Regions from separate parts of the Paeniglutamicibacter sp. GQ140 genome, predicted to be linked through region 2. Evidence: riboswitches for the same ligand, from Rfam matches in the RefSeq annotation. Region 2 holds a riboswitch; the other holds the start of a gene.
The links. Region 2 has a riboswitch for cyclic di-AMP ahead of AC6CHY_RS08665 (M23 family metallopeptidase). Riboswitches for the same ligand answer to the same signal wherever they lie in the genome.
Positions count from the first base shown of each region.

Region 1 (3,382 bases), 260 kb from region 2:
CCTTGTCCAGCATGATCTCGCTCATCTCCACCGCCTGTTCGTGGTGCGGGATCATCATTTGCGCGAACATCGTGTCGGCGCTGTTGTGCGCCTCGACAGGCGCCTGCCGGGAGGCTTCCGTCCCCGCCGCGTGATCCGTGCCGGTGTGCTCCGTTCCGGCAGTCGCGCAGCCAGCCAGCAGTACGGATCCTGCCAGGAAGGCAGCGGAAATCGACAATGTGGTCTTGGTATTCTTCAACGGCTTTTCCTTGCGTATGGATGAGAAATCTGGTCCGGTGCGTCCGGACCTCTCATCTTCGGCTGATGCCGAGCCGCAATGGCGAGGGGCCGGCGGGGATATAGTCCATCCGCGGGAGCACCCCGAGGAACCGGCTCAGGGGCCAGGCGCGAGACACCTTGGCTCCCGGTACGGGCCGGGCGAGCCTGAAGGCCAGCAACAGACACAAGGCACACGCCCCGGCGACGGTGCATTCGCCAAGCCCCACCACTTCGATGTGCCCCGGGGCCTGGATCGTGGTCAGACTTTCGGGGCCCGCACCGGGATCGACGGAGACTGTGACGTGAGTGCCACTTGAATGACTCCCGTCGCGACCTTCGTGTCCGGAAGCGGAGCCCCAGGCCGCGCCCAGGACGTGCATGGAAAACAGGCCCAGAAAGAATATGCACAGCAGGAGCGAGCGAACCCAAGGTCGCCCTGACCACGATGCGGAGCCTGATTGCAACATTTTCACATCACCAACCATATACCCATCCGGGGTATTGCTCCATCGGGATTGCCGTTTTAAACAACAAGGCCCCCGCTCGATCCTTGCGGATCACCCGGGGGCCTTGGAACGCTTGAACTTAGCCCTTGAGGGTGTAGTAACCGTAGAGGGGGTTGCGGGAGACGTCGTGGAGCATGGTGTCGACGGTCGGGTTCTGTGCACCGATCATCTTGCCGCCACCGAGGTAGATGCCGACGTGGCCGCCACCGTTCTGGAAGACCAGGTCGCCCGGCTTCGGGGAGCTGGTGCGCACGAACTGGCCGGAGGCGCGGATTGCCGAGGTGCCGCGGGCGATGTTGATGCCGTGCTGTGCGTAGACATACTTGACGAAGCCGGAGCAATCCCAGCCCGACGGGGTGTTGCCGCCCCATACGTAGGGGACGCCGACGTACTTGGCCGCTGTAGCCGCGATGCCCGAGAGGTTGGCGGTGTTCATCGATTCGCTCTTGGGCTTCGGGGCCGAGGCCGCCGGAGCGCTATCGCGGTTCGAGCGCGTGACCGGTGCGAAGGCGTCCGAGCTGTTGCTGGAACGGGTCTCCGGGGCGGTGTTGTTGGAGCGAGTCGAGACCTCATTGGCCACGGCGATGACGACCGGAGCCGGTGCTGGCTTGGAGGTGAACGCCGCGCGCTCGATGTTCAGGTCCTTGGCCTTGGAAGCCGAGACCGAAACGGCCTTGACGGCTACGCGCTCTGCGGAGAGGCCTTCAACGGGAACCGCGCTTGCTTCGCGGGAAACATCGCCCTGGGCCGGAACGCCCAAAGTCAGTACCAGGCCGGATGCGGCTGCAATGACTGCTGCCTGGCGGCCAACGGATCCAGCATTCGAGGCAACAGCCTTCGAGATGGATTCGAGTGGGTTGGTCCGAACCGGGGTCGCGCGGTGGCGGCCCAATGCTTGACGTGTAGTCACGTAGTAATGCCTCTCCTGATGCCTGCGAGGTGAGCTGTCGGGTTCGAGTGGGAGTCACTCGGCAATCCGGCCGCCAGGCCGAACCACTTAACCCCAAGGCTTCCTGGTGTGGAAACCGAAAGTGGGTCCCCCGCCACTGCCAAACGAGTTTTGAACGGACACCGTGGGCTGGCAGTGCTCGGCACTTCCCGCGGCGGTGAGCAGGGTTGTTCCCTGATCACTTACTTAGAATATATGAAGCGAATCCAAAAGTCACGTTCTGATCACGGAACGGTGACAATTGCCGTTATAACCAGCCCTCGGGGTTGACCCACTTGCCGTTGACGATGACCTCAAGGTGCAGGTGGGGGCCCGTTGAATTGCCCGTGCTGCCACTCAGGGAGACGACATCGCCGCGCTTGACCTTTTGTCCCACTGAGACCTTCAGGGCCGAGTTGTGGTTGTAGCTGGTGTGCAAGCCGTTGCCGTGGTCGATCTCCACGCGGAAACCGGAGTGTCCGGCCCAGGCGGCCTGCACCACGGTGCCGGCGGCGCTGGCCTTGATCGGGGTGCCCATCGGCACGGCGTAGTCCAGGCCATTGTGGTTCATGAAGCCCGGGCCCGTTGGATTCTTGCGGAATCCGAAGCGCGAGGTCAGGCGAATGTTGTCCACCGGCTGGGCCAAGACCCCGCCGGCAGCGATCTTGGTGACATCTCCACCGGCAGCGGTCATGATTGTTGCCAGCTTGTCTTCCTCGGTGAATTCACTGGTCAGCGAGGCTCGCTCGATTTTCACCTGATCGTCGGCCGGGGCCTTGACGTCAACCACGACGGACTGGGCGACGCGCTCGGTGCCCGCGGTTGCCGTCTCGGCATCCTTCGCGGGTGAGGCGGCAGCGAATGCAAGGCCGGACACTGCGGCGACTGCGGCAAGCTTGTGCGTGAACCCGATGCGGGGGCGTTGCGGCCGGGGCGCGAGCTTCAGGACGTCATCCAGCTCGTCGGCTTCGGCCGGAGCGGCAATCGGTGCGGCGGGCGCAGCCAGGGCGACGGGAATTTCGGTTGCGGCAATGGCTGCCGCGTCCGGGGATGCGCCGTAACGCAGGCCGGCCGCAAAGCGGCGGCCGGTGTACTGCGTGGCATCCTGGGCCTCAACGGAATCCGGGACCACGCTCAGGGCGCGTCGACCGGCACGTCGGGAAGTAGTTTCACCGCTCAGGGCGGTGTCCACGATCTGCTCTATTGAGCCTTCAGCAGGCGAAGCATCAACGGGACCGGACGCACGTCGGCGACCGGCAGTGTGCTGCTGAGTCAAATGTCAACCTCTCATATATCGCCTGCGAAGTTAGCTGTCGGATTCGAGTCATGAGATCAACTCGGCAGAGCCCACCAAGGCGGACTCAGCTTCACCCCAAGATCCATGGTCGAAGACCAGGAACGGTTGATTGGGTCCTCCGCCCCTACCGGGAATTCTGACTCCGCGATCCGCCGGTAGGGTTATGCGAATCGGATCGGGACTGGATTACCTAAGTGCAACCCAACGTAAGACACTACCGGGATTTATGCCAAAGTTACAATTCCGTTATCAATCCATGCGGCGGACAAACACATGGGCGCTGACTTCGGTCGGAAGCTCCAGCGCGCCCTCGATCCCCTGCACCCGAACGACCACGTAATCGCCGGCCCGTTCGAGGGTGACTAGGGCCCCCGGGCGGATGCCGCCCTCATC
Region 1 is NZ_JCAXDW010000005.1:313,314-316,695, forward strand. It holds gene AC6CHY_RS09835 (DUF305 domain-containing protein) at 1-238, opposite strand, end outside; gene AC6CHY_RS09840 (C40 family peptidase) at 844-1,674, opposite strand; cyclic di-AMP (ydaO/yuaA leader) riboswitch at 1,680-1,841, opposite strand; gene AC6CHY_RS09845 (M23 family metallopeptidase) at 1,961-2,884, opposite strand; cyclic di-AMP (ydaO/yuaA leader) riboswitch at 2,972-3,146, opposite strand; gene AC6CHY_RS09850 (iron-dependent transcriptional repressor DtxR) at 3,239-3,382, opposite strand, start outside.
Region 1: it holds a riboswitch for cyclic di-AMP, as region 2 does, so the genes downstream of both, AC6CHY_RS09840 (C40 family peptidase) here and AC6CHY_RS08665 (M23 family metallopeptidase) in region 2, are expected to answer to the same signal.

Region 2 (3,382 bases):
CGGAACAAGGCTGATGATCGCCAGTCCCGCCGCGATGAGGGCAAGGTGGCGTGCGAGCCTGCGGTCGATAACTGCCGCCGTGAGCAGGCTCAAGGCGAGCAGGCCGTAGCCCGCCGGGTCGTTGCCAACGCCAAAAAGCAGCACTCCGGAGGTCGAGAGCAGCGCTGCCGGCAGCACTTTCCAACTGAGGGCGGTACGGGGTGGATCAGCCAGGATCGGTCTCACACCACCAGCATGCCAGCACCGCCCGCAGCACAAAAGCATTGACGCCGCACTTGGCCGAGCCCGACCAAAACGTGTCGTCATCGAGGGACATGCCCATCTGCAGGGTCCTGCCACCTGGTCGCTGCACGGGACAGAAGCCATGCCCGGCATCGCGGACACGTTGCCGCCGCCATGGAACCACCGGGAGCCACACGGCAGACCACGCAGAACCCGGTCAGGCCATCGCCCCCTGTGCCGGCTTCGAGCCACGTTGCATCCGTGGACGGACCCTCGCGGCCGCCCCCTTAGGAAAAGGGCGCAGATCCCGCGCTAGGCAGAGATGGTCAAGTCCGCCACAGGCTGGCGTGACTCTGTCGTTATAGCCAGCCCTCCGGGTTGACCCACTTGCCGTTGACGATGACCTCGAGGTGCAAATGCGGCCCGGTGGAATTGCCCGTGCTGCCCGCAAGGGAGACGGTTTCGCCCGTCTGGACCTTCTGGCCCACGGACACCTTGAGGGCCGAGTTGTGGTTGTAGCTGGTGTGCAGCCCGTTACCGTGGTCGATCTCCACGCGGAAGCCGGAGTGTCCGGCCCATTCGGCCTGCACCACGGTGCCGGCGGCGGTGGCCTTGATGGGCGTTCCCATGGGAACGGCGTAGTCCAGGCCGTTGTGGTTCATGTAGCCGGGGCCCGTCGGGTTCTTGCGGAAACCGAAGCGCGACGTCAACCGGATGCTGTCCACCGGCTGGGCGAGCCGGGTGACTTTTCCGGCGGAAGCGGCGGCAGCGGGTGCCGGCTTCTCTTCCGTGGTGACTTTTCCGGCGGCGGCGGTGGTGACGGGTGCCGGCTTTTCCTTCTTGACGTACTTGCTGGTCACCGAGGCGCGCTTGACCGTGAGCTTGTCGTTGGCCGGGGCCCTGACATCTGCGACAGCGGTCTGGGCGACGCGCTGGGGCTCCGGGACAACTTCCGCATCTTCCTGTGCGGGGGCGGCGGCGAATGCCAGGCCGGACACGGCGGCGACGGCGGCGAGCTTGTGCACGAGCCCGAGGCGGGGGCGCTTGGTGCGCGCCGAGACCTTCAGGTCGTTGTGCAGCTCGTCGGCTTCGGCAGGCATCGCCTGCGGCACCGACTGTGCGACAGGTGCGGAAGGGATGGCGGGGGCAGCGCTGGATGCCGCGTCCGGGGACGCTCCATAGCGCAGGCCGGCGACAAAACGGCGGCCGGCGTACTGCGTTGCATCCTGGGCCTCGACGGCATCCGGGACCGCGCCTAGTGCGCGTCGGCCGGGACGTCGGGAAGTGTTTTCGCCGTTCAATGCGGTGTCCACCGTCTGCTCTGGTGAACCGTTGGCAGGCGAAGCGTCAACTGGGCTGGGCGCGCGGCGGCGCCCGGAATTAAAGTGCTGGGTCAAATGATTACCTCTCATGTATCGCCTGCGAAGTTAGCTGTCGGATTCGAGTCATGAGATCAACTCGGCCGAGCCCGCCTGGACGGACTCCGCTTCACCCCAAGATCCGTGGTCCAAGACCAGGATCGGTTGAATGGGTCCTCCGCCCCTACCGGGAATCCTTGCTCCGCGATCCACCGGTAGGGTTCTGCGAACCGGATCGGGACTGGGTTGCGTAAGTGCAACCTGACCTAAAACCCTACGGGGGCATATGCAAAAGTTACAATTTCGTTATCAATCCATGCGGCGGACAAACACGCGGGCCCAGACGTCGGTCGGGAGCTCCAGCGCGCCCTCGATCCCTGCGCCCGGATAATGTTGTATGATCAACCTTTTTCGTGGTGACTAGGCCCCCGGGCGAAATGCCGCACTCGTTGGGCTGCGCCAGCGACGCGGGTTCCACCCGGTTGATTTTGGCCGCATGGGCGCGCGGGACTGCATCGTAGAAGTGATCAAGAATACGGTGGTTCCGGGTCTGCAGCGGTGCTGATGCCCCCCATTCACGTTGGTCGACGGGCCGAACGGCCCACCAATTGAGCAGAGTCATGGCACTGCGTGGAAGAGATGGCCCCCAGCCAGGGTCTGAGGCCAGGATCCCAAGGATGCGAGCAATGGACAGCGGCGACTTGGACGGCGGCAAGGGCTCGGAACATGGGTTCCAGAGGGCCCGACGCCAGAGCCGGCCTTCCCATGCTTGGGACCGATGGTTCCCGGAGCCGAGCCACTAGTCGTGGGTGCATGGTCGCCTCGGGGATATGCTGACTCATGATTGGCACGTGCCCTACCGCAAGCAGGCGGCACTCCTCTCATCACCAGGAGCAGACAATGCCGAATTCCCCCTTCGCGCACTTGCAGAGGGTTCATGCAGAGCGACTTGCAAAGGCTGCCCGCCGCCTCGGCCGGCTTGAACCACCTTCCGACGGGTTGGGCGTTCACCGACCCCTCGCCCGAGTGCGCCGCACGTCATTGGCAGGTGCCAGCGCCGTGCTGACAGCCGTATTGGGTGCGGTACTGGTCGTGTCGGGGCAGCCGGATTATGTTGACCGGTTCGCCCCGGTCTGGGCCCCACTGGTGGGCGGCATCCTTGTCCTCCTTGCCTCCGCATCGGTCCGGTATTGCAAGCCATTGTGTGTATTGGCAACGGTGTTCCTGGGGCCGCCCGCTGTCGCCCTCGTGTTCCACCTGCTGCGCGCGGCGGGTGCAATCCCCTTTCCGATGGACCTGTTTTCGTTGCTGGTGTCCCTCGCGGCCACCGCCACGATCATTGCAGCATGGGTCCAGTGGCGCCCGCTGCGCACGGCCGCCGGCTTTCCCTTGGAGACTCCCAGATGGGTTGCCTTGCTCGGTATCACCGTTGCCCTGGTTTATCCCGGCCTCAAGACCCTCTGGGTTGCAGGCGGAAAGTGGCTGGCGCCCGAGGGCTCCCACGCAGTGGATGGGGCCTATCTTGCGCCGGTGGGACTTGCCGTGATCGGGACGGCGGCGACGGTGGTGGCCTTGCGGTGGTGGCGGCGCGATGCCCCGCGGTGGGCACACCCCACTGCAGCTGCCGGCGGCCTGACGCTGATCGGGCTCGGCACGGCGGGTCTTCACTCATCGCTTGCCCACGCGTCGAACGAAGGACCCTTGCTAGGCGTGCTCGTCTACGGTGGGTGGCTGATCTGGGGACTGGCGACACTTGGAGTCGCAGCACGTCTGTCGCACCGCCGCACGGACCCCCGCCGAAC
Region 2 is NZ_JCAXDW010000005.1:48,977-52,358, reverse strand. It holds gene AC6CHY_RS08670 (CPBP family glutamic-type intramembrane protease) at 1-225, opposite strand, end outside; gene AC6CHY_RS08665 (M23 family metallopeptidase) at 582-1,535, opposite strand; cyclic di-AMP (ydaO/yuaA leader) riboswitch at 1,623-1,797, opposite strand; gene AC6CHY_RS08660 (hypothetical protein) at 2,640-3,382, shown strand, end outside.